One region of the Aquamicrobium ahrensii genome, then DNA from elsewhere that is predicted to be linked to it. Evidence: riboswitches for the same ligand, from Rfam matches in the RefSeq annotation. Region 1 holds a riboswitch; each other region holds the start of a gene.
The links. Region 1 has a riboswitch for cobalamin ahead of metE (5-methyltetrahydropteroyltriglutamate--homocysteine S-methyltransferase). Riboswitches for the same ligand answer to the same signal wherever they lie in the genome.
Positions count from the first base shown of each region.

Region 2: it holds a riboswitch for cobalamin, as region 1 does, so the genes downstream of both, ABID44_RS13185 (TonB-dependent receptor plug domain-containing protein) here and metE (5-methyltetrahydropteroyltriglutamate--homocysteine S-methyltransferase) in region 1, are expected to answer to the same signal.
Region 3: it holds a riboswitch for cobalamin, as region 1 does, so the genes downstream of both, ABID44_RS14535 (CbtB domain-containing protein) here and metE (5-methyltetrahydropteroyltriglutamate--homocysteine S-methyltransferase) in region 1, are expected to answer to the same signal.
Region 4: it holds a riboswitch for cobalamin, as region 1 does, so the genes downstream of both, ABID44_RS05150 (DUF1636 family protein) here and metE (5-methyltetrahydropteroyltriglutamate--homocysteine S-methyltransferase) in region 1, are expected to answer to the same signal.

Region 1 is NZ_JBEPMN010000002.1:161,584-165,740, reverse strand. It holds gene metE (5-methyltetrahydropteroyltriglutamate--homocysteine S-methyltransferase) at 1-1,836, opposite strand, end outside; cobalamin riboswitch at 1,932-2,140, opposite strand; gene ABID44_RS03670 (ABC transporter permease) at 2,217-3,491, opposite strand; gene ABID44_RS03665 (ABC transporter ATP-binding protein) at 3,504-4,157, opposite strand, start outside.
Region 2 is NZ_JBEPMN010000010.1:62,642-66,798, forward strand. It holds gene ABID44_RS13185 (TonB-dependent receptor plug domain-containing protein) at 1-1,708, opposite strand, end outside; cobalamin riboswitch at 1,874-2,071, opposite strand; gene purE (5-(carboxyamino)imidazole ribonucleotide mutase) at 2,197-2,694, shown strand; gene ABID44_RS13195 (5-(carboxyamino)imidazole ribonucleotide synthase) at 2,691-3,776, shown strand; gene ABID44_RS13200 (tyrosine-protein phosphatase) at 3,876-4,157, shown strand, end outside.
Region 3 is NZ_JBEPMN010000013.1:6,370-10,526, reverse strand. It holds gene ABID44_RS14550 (TetR/AcrR family transcriptional regulator) at 1-585, opposite strand, end outside; gene ABID44_RS14545 (hypothetical protein) at 683-1,315, opposite strand; gene ABID44_RS14540 (CbtA family protein) at 1,323-2,057, opposite strand; gene ABID44_RS14535 (CbtB domain-containing protein) at 2,070-2,279, opposite strand; adenosylcobalamin (AdoCbl) riboswitch at 2,328-2,410, opposite strand; gene ABID44_RS14530 (histidine phosphatase family protein) at 2,471-3,025, shown strand; gene ABID44_RS14525 (pyridoxal phosphate-dependent aminotransferase) at 3,032-4,144, opposite strand.
Region 4 is NZ_JBEPMN010000003.1:26,304-30,460, reverse strand. It holds gene cobN (cobaltochelatase subunit CobN) at 1-822, opposite strand, end outside; gene cobW (cobalamin biosynthesis protein CobW) at 870-1,907, opposite strand; gene ABID44_RS05150 (DUF1636 family protein) at 1,904-2,323, opposite strand; cobalamin riboswitch at 2,361-2,560, opposite strand; gene ABID44_RS05145 (winged helix-turn-helix domain-containing protein) at 2,589-3,791, opposite strand; gene ABID44_RS05140 (NADH-quinone oxidoreductase subunit A) at 4,106-4,157, shown strand, end outside.

The sequences.
Region 1 (4,157 bases):
GCCCGCCTTTTCCAGATCGACCACCTCGTCGCGAATGGCGAGCGCGATCTGGCGGCAGGTTTCCGAACGCGGGATGTCGTTGCGCACGAAGGACCAGTTGAGGATCGTCACCGGACCGGTGAGCATGCCCTTGACCGGCCTGTCGGTCAGCGACTGCGCATATTGCCACCAGCGCACGGTCATCGGGTTGGGCCGCGAGACATCACCGAAGATGATCGGAGGGCGCACGTAGCGCGAGCCGTAGCTCTGCACCCAGCCGGCCTGCGTGAAGGCGAAGCCCGAAAGGTGCTCGCCGAAATACTGCACCATGTCGTTGCGCTCGAACTCGCCGTGAACCAGCACGTCGAGCCCGATTTCCTCCTGCCAGCGAATGGCGGCCTCGGTCTGCTTGCGCAGGAAGGCTTCGTAATCGGCAAAGCTGAGTTCGCCCTTCGCATGGGCGGAGCGGGCCTTGCGCACCTCGGCCGTCTGGGGGAAGGAACCGATGGTGGTGGTGGGGAAGCTCGGCAGGTTCAGCTTCTCGCCCTGCTTGCGGCGTCGTTCGGCAAAGGCGCTCTTGCGGCGTGCCATGGCGTCATCCACAGCGGCCAGCCTGCCCTCGACCAGCGGATCGTGGACGCGGAGCGATTTGCGGCGCGAGGCGATGGCATCGGCGCTGGCCTGAAGCGCTTCGGCAACCTCGCCGCGCCCCCCGGACAATGCCCGACCCAGAAGCACGAGCTCATCGAGCTTTTGCGTGGCGAAGGCGAGCCACGACTTCAGTTCCGCATCGAGCGCGGTCTCCAGCTCCAGATCGACCGGCACATGCAGAAGCGAGCAGGACGGGGCGATCTCGATGCGGTCGAGCGGCCAGCCGCAGACCAGCGGCTTCAGGTAATCGAGTGCGGCGGTGAGGTCGGCACGCCAGACGTTACGACCATCGATCAGCCCGAGCGACAGCACCAGATTCTTCGGCGCCAGCCGTGCCACCTGCTCAAGCTGCTCCGGCGCGCGCACCAGATCGATATGCAGGCCCGAGACCGGCAGCGACAGGGCGAGGTCCAGATTGTCACCGAGCGCGCCGAAATAGGTGGCGAGCATGATGCCGAGCGCTGGCACCTCCTCGGAGAAATGGCGATAAGCCGTTTCCAGCGCGGCACGCTCACCGTCATCGAGATCGAGGACAAGGCACGGCTCGTCGATCTGCACCCAGTCGGCGCCGGCCTTGTACAGACGGCCGAGCAGTTCCGAATAGACCGGCAGCAGCTTGGGCAGCAGCGACAACAGGTCGAACTCCTCGCCGCGCGATTTGGCGAGCCGGAGGAACGTGACAGGCCCGAGGATGACCGGGCGGGTGTGGATGCCCAGTTCCTTCGCTTCAAGGAAATGGTCGACAGGCTTGGCGGTGGCAAGCACGAACTGCTGTTCGGGCGCAAGTTCCGGCACCATGTAGTGATAGTTGGTGTCGAACCACTTGGTCATTTCCAGCGCAGAGGTGCTGTGGACATGGCCCGGATGGCCGCAACCCGCATCGCCCTGGCTGCCCCGCGCCATGGCGAAATAGGTGTCGAGCGGCACCTCGCCGCCCGTCCAGCCGTAGCGCTGAGGGATCGCCCCGATCATGACGGCCGTGTCGAGCACATGGTCGTAGAGCGAGAAATCGTTCGAGGGGATGCGCGTCACCCCCTTGTCGCGTTGCTGGCGCCAGTTTTCGGCGCGCAGGCGCTTTGCCGTTTCAAGCAGCGATTCGGCGGTATCCTTGCCAGCCCAGTAGTTTTCGAGAGCGAACTTGAGTTCGCGACGGCGGCCGATACGCGGCACGCCAAGCGTTGCGACGGGAACTGTCGAGATAGCCATTCCATAACCCCGATGGTTGGAGCGTGGTGACCAGAACAGCCGTCGTCGCCCGCCGGGAAAGCAGACGCACCGCGGCCATCGGGACACCCCGCCCGTGGACGTTTTCTGTCATGGCAGGTCTCCTGGCTCACGGGTCATCGCCTGCGCCCGTCTTCCCGGGGCTTTCACCCCAGTGACATGGATGGACGCAGGCTCTCCGCCTACAGTTGCGGGGGCAGCGCCGGCTTTCCTTTCAAAGGCACCGGCTTCCCTCTTAGCTTCAGGGCGTAAAATACCCCGAAGAACCACGACGAGGCGCAGTGTCGTGGTTTCAGTCACCGCTGTCAATATCACATAAAGAAATGTTTATATCGTGATCTGATCTTTTCGGATTTTTCCTATCAGGATCGCAACGCCTGCGCCGGGGTCTGGCGATAAGCGATGAGCGCGGGAAGCAGGGTCGCTGCCGCGCAGGCAACGAGCAGGAAGAGCAGCGTCCACAGGTCCGCCGCCTGGAACTCCACCGGCATGGCCACGCCGCTGTTTCTGGCCAGATAGCCGGATATGGCCCGCACGATCGCATAGCCGATGGCGAACCCGCAGATCACACCGGCCGCGACAAGGATGAAGACCTCCGTCCAGACCATGCCCATCACCACCGGGCGCGGTGCGCCGAAGGCCCTCAGCGCGCCGATCTGGCGGCGGCGCTGGAGCACGTGAACGGCCACCACCATAAGGATCGCCGCCCCGACCAGCGCCTGCGCGCCCATCGCCACGAAGCCGAGGATACGGCGGGCGTCGCCCAGGGTGCCGTAAAGCCTTGTCAGCACTTCACCGGGAAAGACGGCCAGTGTGGTTTCCGTGCGGTACTGCTGGCGCAGATTGTAGGCGTCGGCAATGCTCTTCGGCTTCACGAGAATCGCAGGCACCCCGGGATTGTCAGTGTGCAGCAATTCGGATTCATCGACCGCTTCGCCGGCGAAGCCCGGGCCGTGGTCATGGCCATGATCGTGGGGAACGCTGGCCACAGCGGCCAGCCCTGCCGTCTGCTCCGGCTCATGACCATGATCGTGATCGTGATTGGCGTGGGTGGCCCACACCGACTGGATCGGCACGAGGATGGCCCGGTCCCACGGCGTTCCCGTAGGCGCCATGCGGCCGACCACCCGGTACTCCACATGCGAGTGCACCTCGCCGGCTTCGCCGACCGCCCCGTGGAAGGGATGGAAGCTGTCGCCGATGGCGCGGCTGACCTGCGCGCCGACGATGGCGTCGCCCATGTGGCTGAACCCTTCGCCCTCGCCCAGCCCGCCAAGCATCTCAACCGCGTCGGAGGTCGTGCCCACGATCGGATAACCGGCCACGAAATCGCCGAAGCCGACGGGAACGGCATTTTCCACGCGCGGATCGGCCCGAAGCGCAGCCAGCGTTTCAGGCGGCAGCAGCGGCAGCGGTGCGGGTTGCAGAAAGATCGACGACAGGATGAGCTGCGTTTCCGAACCCGCAGCGCCGACGACCAGATCGAAGGCGGCCGCGGCACGCGCGCTGCCCAGCCGCAATGCGCGCTCCTGCAGCGTGACGGATACGCCGAGCGCCGTCGCCAGCGCGATCAGCAGGGCGAGGATCAGCGCGCCGATCCAGTTGCGGCGAAGGTCGGCAAGAATGAAATGGAACACTTCTTTCTCCGCTCAGGCCGCCAGGCGGCCGTTCTCCAGCCGCAAGGTGCGGCCCATGCGTTCGATAAGCCTGCCGTCATGGCTGGCAACGATCAGCGTCGAGCCGGCCTCCTGTGCCAGTTCGACCAGCAGGTTGGCGACGGCAGCGCCGGATTCGGCATCGAGGCTGGCGGTCGGCTCGTCGGCCACGATCAGGCCGGGCCTGCCGACCAGCGAGCGGGCAACCGCCACGCGCTGCATCTGACCGCGCGACATGGTGCCGACAAGCTGCTCCGGACGCTCGATCCCCACCCTTGCGAGCAATTCCCGGGCCCGCGGCTGCATCCCCGCCGGCAGGCGCAGGTGCGACAGGCGCTGGGGCAGCAGCACATTCGCCTCGGCGGACAGACCGGGAAAGAGATGAAAGTCCTGCATGACGAGACCCACATTGCGGGCACGCCAGCGGTCGCGCCCGCCTTCCGGCAATCCGGCAATGTTTTCGTCATTCCATGCAACGCGCCCCGAGCCGGCCCGCTCCATGCCGGTGACGATGTTGATGAAGGTCGTCTTGCCAGAACCCGAGGGGCCGACAAGCGCCGCCGTTTCGCCCGCAGCGAGGCTGAGCGAAGGCAGATCGAGCGCCGGAACCGGCAATCCCGGATAGCGCACCTGCAGGCCGTCGACGGA
Region 2 (4,157 bases), on a different contig from region 1:
CGTAACGCGACGAGACATAGAGCAGGTCGGCCGACAGGCTGAGGTCTTGCGTCGGGGTATAGGTGAAGCCGGTGCTGCCACGAAAACGCTCCCCATAGGCGATGTATTTGCCGTGCGTGCCGGGGCTCCTGTTCAGGGGCTCACGTATGTCCACCATCGCCCGTACGCTCCATTGCGGGTCGAAGCGATGCTCCAGGCTGGCCTCGAAGCCGGTGATGCGCGCGCGGTTGATGTTGGAAGGTTGCCACAAACCGTCGGGATCGCTCGGGTCGATCGGCGCCCATGCGATCATGTCGTCTATGTCGTTGCGATACAGCGCCATGTCGAGCGTCGTGCTATCGGTCAGCCGCCAGTTCAGGCCGATTTCGTAGGAGCGCGATTCCTCCGGATTGAGGTCCGGATTGCCGCTGAAGGGGTAGTAGAGATCGTTGAAGGTCGGGGCCCGGAAACCCGTGGCGTAGGAAGCGCGCGTAACCAGATTGTCGGTCAGCTCGTAGCTCGCCCCGGCATTGTATGTGGTGACGTCGCCGAATTGCTCGTTGTCGTCATGGCGAAGGCCGGTATCGACGGTGAGGCGTTCATATTCGAACGAATACTGGCCGAATACCGCGACAAGGTCCCGTTTCGACTCGTCATATGGGCTTCCGGAAACGGCGCTGTTCTTCACCGAGTCGCGATAGGCTTCGATGCCGCCCTGGACGACGTGATGCGTTGCGCCGAGATCAAACTGTTTCTGCGTCGTCGCAAGCAGGCCGTAGCGAAGCGTGTCGAAGTCGTCGCCGCGGACACTATCCTGCGAAAGGGCAGAGTAGTCGAGGGCCGTCGACAGCTCGATATTCGAGGTCCAGCTCTCCGAGTGGTCCAGCCGTGCGCCGAGGCGGCCGGAGAAATTATCCGTGTGGGAGATGTTCCCGTACGGATCGTCGTCGTATTCGTTGCGTCCACGCGTATAGAGGCCATCGGTGTAAATCGCGCCGAGCGCCGTTTCCTTCGACAAGGAGAAGTTGACCGAGCCTCTGGTGAAGCCGTCCTTGTCGGGGTCGTGGCCGGGCGAGAGGCGGTAGTCGTAGCCTTGCGTGCCGAGAATGCTGGCGCCGAAGGAATAACTCAGGCCGTCTTGCGTGCTGCCGCCGACATTGCCGGACAACGTGCCGCCCCAAGGATGCATGACACCGGCCGTCACGCTGCCGCAGGCGTTTGTGCCCTCAGGGCAGGAGCCGCCCTGCTTGGTGATGATGTTGATGATGCCGCCGATGGAGTCGGCGCCATACTGGGCCGAGTGGCCGCCTTTGGCGATCTCGATGCGCTCGATGGAATCGAGCGGGATGCTGGAAAGGTTGAGGGTGCCAGCCGTGGCGGATGCCGCCCGCACGCCGTTGACCAGTATGAGCGTCTGGGCCGCGCTGGTTCCGCGCAGCGACAGGCTGGCGTCGGCGCCCAGACCGCCATTCGAAGTCGCGGTGATGCCCGGCTGCGTCTTCAGCAGCGAGAGAAGGTCGATCGCCGGCGATTTCCTGATGTCCTCCTCGTCGATCACGGCGACCGACGAGGTCGAGCGCTCCAGCGACGACGCGCGCCGCAGCGGCGTGGTCACCACGATCGTGTCAAGTTGAATGACGTTGTCGTCGAAATCTGTCGACTGCTGCGCCCAGCCGGTGCCGGTCAGCGCCAGCGAGCATACGCCTGCCGCCAGAATTTTCTTTCTCATGGTCTTGCCCCCGAATGCCGGACGGTCTTCGCCGGCGGTTTCCATTTCAACCGCGGACCGGCAGGGCAGGGGGATCGGTTCCACCCGGCAGCCGTGAGGCACGCGGCAACACTCTGTGGTGTCACCGCAACGGAGCGCCGCGCCTGATCACACCCCGTGACCCGGCATGGGTGACCAGAACCGGCAGGTCTCCTGACTTCCGCTTCGTCGCCTCCCGCCGCCTTCCCGGACCGTTGCGATCCAGTGGCTCATCGGGGGAGGCTCGGCGGTTACAGTTGCGGGGGCAGTCGCGGCTTGGCCGATCGATCGGCTGACCGTGTTCCCTTTTCATCCGTACTCGGAACCGATTCCACCTGCGACGCTAAGCACTGGCGGTCAGGGCTGTCAATTCCGGCTGCGCTGCCCTGTGGTCCGATTGCGGCGCGGTGCGTCCTTGCGGGGGCGCGAAAATTCCGCTACGTCGCCGCTTTGCTGACGGGAGCAGGGCCTTGACCGACCGACAAGCCGATGTCGCCATCATCATGGGCAGCCAGTCCGACTGGACGACCATGCGCCACGCCGCCGATACGCTGGCCGAGCTTGGCGTCTCCCACAAAAGCCTGATCGTTTCGGCCCACCGCACGCCGCAGCGTCTCTACGATTTCGCCACCGGCGCGAAGGCCGCCGGTTACAAGGTGGTGGTCGCCGGCGCCGGCGGGGCAGCCCATCTGCCGGGCATGGCGGCGGCGATGACCTCCTTGCCGGTGTTCGGCGTGCCGGTGGAATCGAAAGCGCTGTCGGGGCAGGACTCGCTTTTGTCGATCGTGCAGATGCCGGCCGGCGTTCCGGTCGGAACGCTCGCCATCGGCAAGGCGGGCGCAATCAACGCCGCGCTTATCGCGGCCGCCGTGCTGGCGCTTACCGATGCGGAACTTGCCGGGCGGCTTGAGGCCTGGCGAGCGGCGCAGACGGACAAGGTCGCCCTCGAACCGAAGGATGAAGGCTGATGCTGGCTCCCGGATCGACCATCGGCATCGTCGGCGGCGGCCAGCTTGGCCGCATGCTGGCCATGGCCGCCGCGCGCCTCGGCTATCGCATCGCCATTCTCGAACCGCAGGCCGATTGTCCGGCCGCGCAGGTGGCCAACCGGCAGATCGTCGCCGCCTATGACGATCCGGCCGCGCTGGCGGAACTCGCCTCGATCAGCGCTGTCGTCACCTATGAATTCGAGAACGTGCCGGTGGAAGCGGCAGAGGCGCTCGCCGTCCGCGTGCCGGTGCTGCCGCCGCCGCGTGCGCTGGAGGTGTCGCAGGACCGGCTGATCGAGAAACAGTTCCTCAACGGCATCGGCATCGACACCGCGCCGTTTCTGGCCGTCGACAGCGATGCAGGTCTCGCCTCCGCCTTGCAGGCCTTCGGGGGAAACGGCGTCCTGAAGACGCGCCGCATGGGCTATGACGGCAAGGGCCAGCGCGTCTTCCGCAACATGGAAAGCGGCAGCTATGCCGGCGTGTTCGAGGCGATGGGATCGACGCCGCTGATCCTTGAGGGCCTGATCTCCTTCGCGCGTGAAATATCGGTGATCGGCGCGCGTGGCGCCGATGGCGAGGTCGTGACCTATACGCCTGCCGAGAACGTGCATCGCGACGGCATATTGCACACTTCCACGACGCCGGCGGCGATTTCGGCGACGACGGTGGATATGGCGCGCGCCGCCGCCGCTTCGATCCTCGACGCGCTTGGCTATGTCGGCGTCATCGGTGTCGAGTTCTTCGTTCTCGACGACGGTTCGCTGCTGGTCAACGAAATTGCGCCGCGCGTGCACAATTCCGGCCACTGGACGGAGGCCGCCTGCGTGGTCTCGCAGTTCGAACAGCATATCAGGGCCGTCGCCGGGCTTGCGCTGGGCGACACGCGCCGCCACAGCAATTGCGTGATGGAGAACCTGATCGGGGACGATGTGGCCCGCTTGCCGGGGCTCGTGGCCGAGCCCGATGTCATGGTGCATCTTTATGGCAAGGCGGAATCGCGTCCTGGCCGCAAAATGGGGCATTTCACCCGCCTGACCGGCCGCATATCGCACGACTGACCGCGTTTGGGGCTTTCTTCTTTTTCCTGTCGCAAAGAGATGTCAAGGAACAGCCTGCAAGGAACCAAGGAGCCCGTATTGCGACGTCTTCGGATGATCATGGCTTTGTTGCTCGGCGCGCCGGCGCTGATGGGCGCCCATATGGGCGTGCAGCAGCTTATCGGTAATTTCCACGAAGTGATTCCCGGAGAGTTCTATCGCTCAGCCCAGCCGGATTATCGTGATATCGCCGCCTATTCGGAGCGTTACGGTATTCGCGCAATCGTCAATCTGCGCGACGAGAAACCCGATGACGAGGCATTGGCCGCGCGCGCCGAAGCGGAACGGCGTGGCATAAAGATCATCGATTTTCCGATGTCTTCGGCCCGCCGCCTGCCGGTG
Region 3 (4,157 bases), on a different contig from region 1:
CCCGACGAGGCGCATTGTCATGGAAAGATAGGTTCGCGTCACGCCCTCGACCGACAGTCGCTCGTCCGGCCGAAACCAGACGATGACGCCGGTGATCATCTGGATGATCGCCATGGCGGTGAGCCCGATGTCGTCAATATCGAAGACGCCGCTTTCCGCGCCCTCGCGCAGGATGGCGCGCAGTTCCTTTTCATAAGAGGTGCGCAGTCTCAGGATGATGGTCAGCCGCTCGGGCGACAGGCTGCGCAACTCCATATTGGAGACGTGGGTCTGCGAGCGCCGCTCGATATGGAAGGCGATGTGATTGGCCACGAAAGCGGACAGCCGCTCGGCGGCGTCGCCGGAGGAAGGGCGGGCGTCGTTCCATGCACCCAGCAGCGCCTCCATATGCGCGCGCATCAGTGTGAACAGCAGTTCTTCCTTGGTGGGAAAGTAGCGATAGAGAGCGGCCGGCTGCACGCCCACCCGGGCGGCGAGCTGGCGCATGGTCACCGCCTCGTAGCCGTGACGCGCAATGAGGTCGACAGCCGCCTCGCGGATCGCCGCCTCAGTCCGTTCTCCATCCGAGCCTGCCGTTCGCGCCATCGGATTCCTCTCCATCAATTAATAAAACGTACGTTCAATTAATTCAAGGGGCGCTCATTTCAGTAAGGACGATGGCTGGGAATGGATGGAAGTCGGGTCAGACCTGATCCTGCTCCGGATAAGAGCGCCCCTTGCCGAGAACCATGCCGACGCCGATCAGCGCCAGCCCGAGGCCTGAAAAGGCGGCCAGGCTTGGCAGATGCTTGGGGATTTCGCTCCATACCGGGCGCACAACACTGGCCGTGTCGAATGTGTCGGCGCTGTACTGGCACAGAATGAAGGACGATTGCTTGCGCACCATATCCGCGTCGATGCGCGATATGAGGTCTTCCACGGCTGCCTTGTTGGCTGAGGTTTCCCGCATATGGGAAAGCAGTTCGCGCGCAGCCGACAGATAGGCATGGGCGCACTCGTTGAAGGGGCTTTCCTCGTCGCTCAGCGAGCCCGGAACCAGCCCCCACAGGCAATAGGTATACTGGATATTGCCGTAATTCAGCAGCCGCACGAAAGTGTCGTCCACCTGCCGCTCCTGCGCGGCGAGCTTCATGATCTCGCTGCGGTGGTCCGCAATCACGGCCATCTGGCCGTGTGACAGGCTGGCGATCGGTATGCCTTTGATTTCCGCCGGATTGCTGCGCCGATGCGCTTCAGCCGAAGATGATGCGAAGCAAGCCGCGGCAACCGCAACAAGAAGCGCGGCGCGCGCCGGTGGGGGAGCGCGCCGCGTCATGGCGTTGTCAGGCCGCCCGGGCGCGTGCGCCGGCAGGCAGGGCCCGCTCGGCGACTGCGCCGAAGGCAAGGCCGATCACCGTCCACAGCACGGCGTGCATGCCGAGCGAGGAGGTGCGGAAGCGCCAGAGCAGGTCGGCTGAATAGCCTTCCGGAATCTCGTTCACCGTCGGCAACGCATATTGGGCGATGGCGATGATGACGAGGAAGGCGAGCCCACCGACAATACCGGCGGTCCAGCCGCCAAGCCGGGTCCACAGCCGCCGCGCCAGCGCCACGGCGACGACAGCGGCGATGATGGAGACGATCAGCATGACGAAGAACAACTCCGTGCGTTCGCCGATCGTTTCGGGATTGCCGACGGCCGGCGGCGTCGCCGGATATTTCAGCGCCGGCGCCAGCACCACGGCGATGAAGGCGGCGACGGCCAGAAGCCCGGCGGTGGCGCGGGGTCCGAGCGAGGTCACGCGGCCATGGACATAGGCGAACACGAGGGAGAACAGACCGCCGATGGCGGCGCCGTAGACGACCGAGCCGGTCAGGAGGCCCAGGCCCGCCTGGGTCTCGCGGCTGACCAGTTCTTCTTCCTCTTCGGCAGGCTCGCCGGAGGCTGCGGCCATCGCTTCTTCATAGGCGATGGCGCTGTCGATGTGAGGCTCGCCGAACACACGGGCGAATCCGAACGCGAAAAGTCCGGCCAGGATGCCGACCAGCATCCCGCGAAGCAGAAGATTTCCAACCATGGCGTCAGACTTTCAGTGGCAGGGGAAGCCGAGGAGATGGCGCGCGTCATGAACGAATTCATGCGTGCTCAGGTTCGAGAGCAGGGTTGTCGCCCCTTCCTCCGCCCCGATAAAATAGATGGCCAGCATCATGAGCAGGCCGCCAAAGATCGCCCACGGCATGATTTCGCGCACCGGAATCGGAACCGGGCGGACTTCTGGTGCAAAAGTGATGTCGGACATCGTGCTTCTCCCTGGGATGCTGCGTCCCGCTGTTGCAAGCTGTGAAACACGGATCAAGGCCTGACTTCCGGCGATAATTGCCGGTCACAGTGGCGCGACCGCGCTGGATTTTCACCAGCTTCCAGATCCGTAATCTTTGCCGACACTAGTCGCCGTCATGTATGGCTGTCAATGAAGCGAAGGGAGTGTGAATGACAGGACGCCTGACGTTGATCTGCTGCGGCTCCACGGAAGCGAACAGGTTTGGCGCTTTCGCACGGGATGAGCCGCTGGAGCCCGGAGCGATCGAGTATGCCCGGATGGTGGCCTGCGGCCTTGCGCGCGCCGATCGTGTGTGGCGAAGCCCGGCGCTGCGCGCCGTCGAGACCGCCGGGGCTCTCGGGCTGGACGGCGAAGCGCGGCAGGCGCTGCGCGATCAGGATTTCGGCCAGTGGGCCGGACGCAAGCTTGCCGAAGTTGAGCCGGGCGAACTGGCGACGTGGATGTCGGACCCGGACGCGGCGCCGCACGGCGGCGAATCGCTCCGCGATCTCAGGCGTCGTGTGTCCGCCTTCCTGGAAGAGGCCCTCGGCATGGCCGGTCACACGCTCGCGATCACCCACCCGCCCGTGATCCGCGCGGCAGTTTGCGAGGTGCTCGATGCGCCGCCGCAAGGCTTCTGGTCGGTCGATGTCGAGCCGCTCGGGCTGACGCGTTTCACCAGCGATGGGCGGCGCTGGGCCCTGCGTCTGGCCGCGCTCCGGTAGGGCCTGCTAGCCGGCCCTCGCAATCTCAAGAGCCTTCGGCATTTCCTCGGCCAGAATGTCGAGCTCATGGTCGAGCCCGACGCTGATGCGAATGCAGCGATCCAGCCCTGCCGCCATGGGTTTGCGGATGAACACGCCTCGCGCCAGCAGCGCCTGCATCAGTTTCAGGGCGAACGCTCCGTCCTCACCGCAATCCACGGCCACGAAATTCGTGGCCGAGGGCAGGGCCTGCAAACCGTTGTCCCCGGCTATTGTCGCGATACGGCGACGACCTGCATCCACCTTGCGCACGACCCCGGCCAGATAGCCCTGATCCTCCAGAGCCGCTTCACCGGCGATCTGCGCCATGCGGCTGACGCCATAGTGGTTGCGGATTTTCTCGAAGGCGGCGATGACCGTTTCCTCTCCGATGGCGTAGCCGCAACGGATGCCGGCGAGCCCGTAGGCCTTGGAGAAGGTGCGCATGCGCACGACGTTCGGCCTCGCCACATCGATCGCGGGCAGGGCGCTTGCCGGCGCGAGTTCGCAATAGGCTTCGTCCAGAATGAACATGGTGGTGTCCGGAAGCGCTTCGATGAAGCGGTTCACATCCTCTGCATCCCACCAGCTTCCCATCGGGTTGTCGGGATTGGAGAGGTAGACCAGCCGGGCGTCTTCCCGGCGCACCGCATCGAGCAGCCCGTCGAGGCTTTCGCGGTCGTTTTCATAGGGAACCGGCGCCAGCCTGCCGCCGACGCTGGCGACATGGAAATTGAAGGTGGGATAGGCGCCGAGCGACGTCACCACCGGCTCGCCCGGCGAAACATACATGCGCGTCAGCAGGCCGAGCAGCCCGTCTATGCCTTCGCCGACGACGATGTTCTGCGGCTTTACGCCGTGATGGGCGGCGGCCGCGACCTTGAGGTGGTGGTTGTCCGGATCGCAATACATCCACATGTCGGGCGCAGCCTTCACCATCCGTTCGATCACGCGGGGCGAAGGGCCGAAGCTGCTTTCATTGGCGCCGAGGCGGGCGCGGAATTTTTTGCCGCTGTCGCGCTCCTGGGCTTCCGGGCCGACAAAGGGGACGGTAGACGGCAGAGCGGCGATGACTGGCGTGAACGGCGTATAAATAGGCATGGCGATCCTGTTG
Region 4 (4,157 bases), on a different contig from region 1:
TTCCGCACCCGCTTCAGCGCCGGAGGCGAAGGCCGTGGCGGTGATGATGGCGGCCGGCCGAAGAGCCGCGACTGCCTGCTCGACGAAGGCGAGGGAGGTCGCGTCCTTCAGGCTGGAGACGAAGACAGGAACCGCCACGACGCCGGTGCGGCGCAATTCGACTGTCAGCGCATCGATGGGGGCGATGTCGTTCGCCAGAAGCATCGAACGGTAGAAAAGAACCGGCACGACGGGCGCTTCCCCACCGATGCGCGGCGTTTCGACGACGCCTGATCCGGGTTCGTAAAAGCCGGCCCTCGGCACGGGTTCGGGCGCTGCGGATTCGGCCTCATGGCCTGCAAGCATGGCCAGCCGGCGCACCAGCGCCTGCATGTTGGCCGGCCCGCCCTCGCGGAAATAGCCGAGCAGCAGGGCGAGCTCCTCGCGCGGCAGGGTGGAGGCCTGCATCAGCCGCTCGTCCTCCTCGCGGCATTCTCCGGGCAGCAGGGCCAGCTTGACGCCCCCGGCGCGGGCGGTGGCGGCAAGCTGGTCGCAGCCGTAGCGCCACCAGTCGTAGCCGCCCAGAAGCCGCACCAGAATGACTTTTGCGTGGCTCGCGACGCTGTCCACCCACAGGTCGACCGACATGGGATGGCGCAGGTCGCGCAGGGCCGCCAGCCGCATGGAGGGCAGGCGGTCCGCTTCTGCTTTCCATGCCGAGGCCAGCGCCGCAAGATCGCTGTCCGTGAAGGACAGGGCCACCACGTCGCCCGGTGTCTGGCGCAGGTCGACCGGCTCGATGACGTCGTCGAGCGAGGCGGAACTGGTGGTCAGGATGTGCATCGTTCAATCCTGATGAATGGCCTGATGAGTGGCGTCCTTTGCCTTGTTCAGCCTGCGAGTATGGTCTCGATGGCCGGACGGTCGAGACCCTTGAGGCCGATCACCACCAGCCGCGAGCGTCGGTCATCCCCGGTTGCCCAGGCGCGATCATAATAATGATTGACGCGCGGTCCGACAGCCTGAACCAGCAGACGCATCGGTTTTCCCGAAACCTCGACGAAGCCCTTGACGCGCAGCACATCCTCCTGCTCGGCGGCGGCGGCGATACGGCGCGCCAGCTCCTCGGGGTCGGTCACCGCGGGAACGTCGATGACGAAGGTGTCGAAGTCGTCGTGCTCATGATCGCCCGCGCCGTCATGATGCGACTTGCGGTTTTCTATGTCGTCCTCGACAGCGAGGCCGAGGCCGAGCAGGATCGACGGATCGACCTTGCCATGTTCGGAGGGAACGACCTTCACGGCTGGGGTGATATGGGCGTCCACGATCTTGCGGGCGCGGGCGGCGGCGGCTTCGTCCAGCAGATCGCTCTTGGACAGGATGATGAGGTCGGCGCAGGCCACCTGATCCTCGAACACCTCCTCGATCGGGTCGTCATGGTCGAGCGATTCGTCCCCGGCGCGCTGGGCGGCGAGCGCGTCCATGTCGGAGGCGACCTTGCCCTCGGCAAGTGCGGGGCCATCCACCACGGCGACCACGCCGTCGACGGTGACGCGGCTTTTCACCGTCGGCCACTGGAAAGCCTGCACCAGCGGTTTCGGCAGGGCGAGGCCGGAGGTTTCGATCAGGATGTGATCGACCCTGGGCGTGCGAGACAGGATCTGGTCGAGCGCCGGCACGAAATCGTCGGCCACGGTGCAGCAGATGCAGCCATTGGCCAGTTCCACGATGTTTTCTTCCGGGCAGCTATCGATGCCGCAGCCTTTCAATATCTCGCCATCGACGCCGACGTCGCCGAATTCGTTGACGATGAGCGCGAGGCGTTTGCCGTTGCTGTTCTCCAGCAGGTTGCGGATCAGCGTGGTCTTGCCGGCGCCGAGGAAGCCGGTGACGACGGTGCAGGGCACACGGGTGGCGTTTGCGGTCATGATCTGTCCTTGAGGAGAGTGAGGGGAGGGATGCGCGCAACGAGGCCGCGCTTGAGCGAATCGGGACGACCGCGCCATGGAATCTTGCCGTCATCGGCGTCGGCCAGCAGGCTGGCACCGGCGACCAGATCGGCCCCGCAATCTTCGGTGAGATCGCCGAACACGTAGCTCCATGCGCCTTCCGACAGGATCGAGGCGCTTAACCTGCGCTTGCAGTTGCCGAGGCATTCTGCCGTGCGCACCTCGACCGGCAGGCCGGCGGCGGCCCGGCGCGCATCCTCCGCCAACTTTTCACCGGCGCGCGGATGCGCATCCGAGCCGGTGGCGTCGCGGCAGGAGATGCACACGATGATGGTCGTGCCGGCTCCTGTGGCGCTGGCGGCTGGTTCCGTCTGAGTGGGCGGGCCTGAATCCAATATCTGCTCCTTGCCCGGGACACCCGCCAGGCTTTCGGCTCGTTCCTTGCAGACGGCAGGTCTCCTGGCTCGCGGGTCGTCGCCCTGTCGCCGCCTTCCCGGGTCCGCACCCAGTGGCTGTCGGCTGAGGCTCGTCGCTTACAGTTGCGGGGACAGCTGCGGGTTCGGGGTCACCTCACCGCATTCCCTCTTAGCTCCCCTCCTTGGGAAAGGGAGACCGTCTGGGCGGATTTAGGCTTGGGCGGGTCCGGCTGTCAACTTGCGGCTACGACACGAGCATGTCCGCCAGCGCCGGGCCGAGATTCCCGGCGGGGATAATCTCGATCCGGTCGAGATTCAGCCAGTCGCGAAACTGCTCCAGTTCGGCGAGAAGAGCTTCAGCGGTTTCGGCCGGTGCCCCCTGTTCGGCGTATGCGGCATGGACGCGCAGCACGCCCGCCCCGCGGTCGGCCCTGAGATCGACGCGCGCGACGATCCTGTCGCCGAGCAGAAAGGGCAGGACATAGTAGCCATATCGTCGCTTGGCGGCCGGCGTGTAGATTTCGATACGGTAGCGGAAGCCGAACAGGTTTTCCGTACGATCCCGCTCGAACACCAGTGGATCGAAAGGCGCCAGCAGGGCGCGGGCTTCGACCCTGCGCGGCCGGCGCGCGTCGCGGTGCAGGTAAGCCTGCCGTGACCAGCCCTTGATGGCGACGGGAATCAACTCGCCTTCCTCGACAAGCTCGGCAATGCGGGGGGCCGCTTCAGTGGCGGAGAGCCGGAAATAATCGCGCAGACATGCGGCGGTGGCGATGCCATGGGCGCGGGCGGAGATGCGCAGCAGTTCGCGCTGGGCGTCGGCTGTAGCTGGAACCGGCGTGTCGAGTATGGAACGCGGCAGCACCCGTTCGGGCAGGTCATAGACGCGTTCGAAGCCGCGTCGGCAGGCCGTTGTGACCCTTCCGGCCCAGAACAGCCATTCGAAGGCCGCCTTGGCGTCGCTCCAGCCCCACCAGCCGCCCGAGCCCTTGTGGCCTTCCATGTCGGATGCGGCCAGCGGCCCGTGCGTTTCCACTTCGCGGAAAATCTCTTCGACGAAATCCGAGCGCTCCCGGCCGAATCTGGCCAATGTGCGATACATCTCCTCGCCGCGCGCTGCTTTTTCCATGCGCCAGCGCAGCAGCGGATATGTCTCCAGCGGCAGGAACGATGCCTCATGCGCCCAGTACTCGAAAAGCAGGCGTCTGGCCCCCGGACGGGTGGCTTCATCCAGAAGAGAGAGAGGGTAGGGGCCGAGCCGGGAATAAAGCGGCATGTAGTGCGCGCGCACCACCGCGCTGACCGAGTCGATCTGCAGCAGACCGATGCGCGACAGCGTGCGGGAAAGGCGCCGGCGATCCAACGCAGCCTTTGCGCGCCCTCCGCCGAAGCCCTGCGCGGACAGGGCGATACGGCGCGCCAGAGCCGGGGAGAGGGTTTCCTTCATGCAATCCAAACCTATCTCAAGTCATGGTTTACGGCAGCCCGATTCCAGCAATCTAGCAGCCGAGGCTCGTGGATGCTGTCAGGACTAAAAGTGGAGTAAAAAGTGAAGGAAATCAAAGATGATCAGTTTTGTCGCAGATAGTGTGCAGTGCAGCGTTTTGGTCAAGGTTTGACTTGCTTCGGCAATCCGGCTGCGCTAACCCTCGCCGCGTTGCAGCAGGGGACCAAATGGTTCCGGGCAAATCTGTCACGCTTCCGTAACAGGGCCGGCTGCGCTAGTTTCAGGCGGATCCGCCGCCAACGGAAAGTTGCAGCATGAACGAATTGTTGAGTTCGTATCTGCCGATCGTCATATTCATCGGCGTGG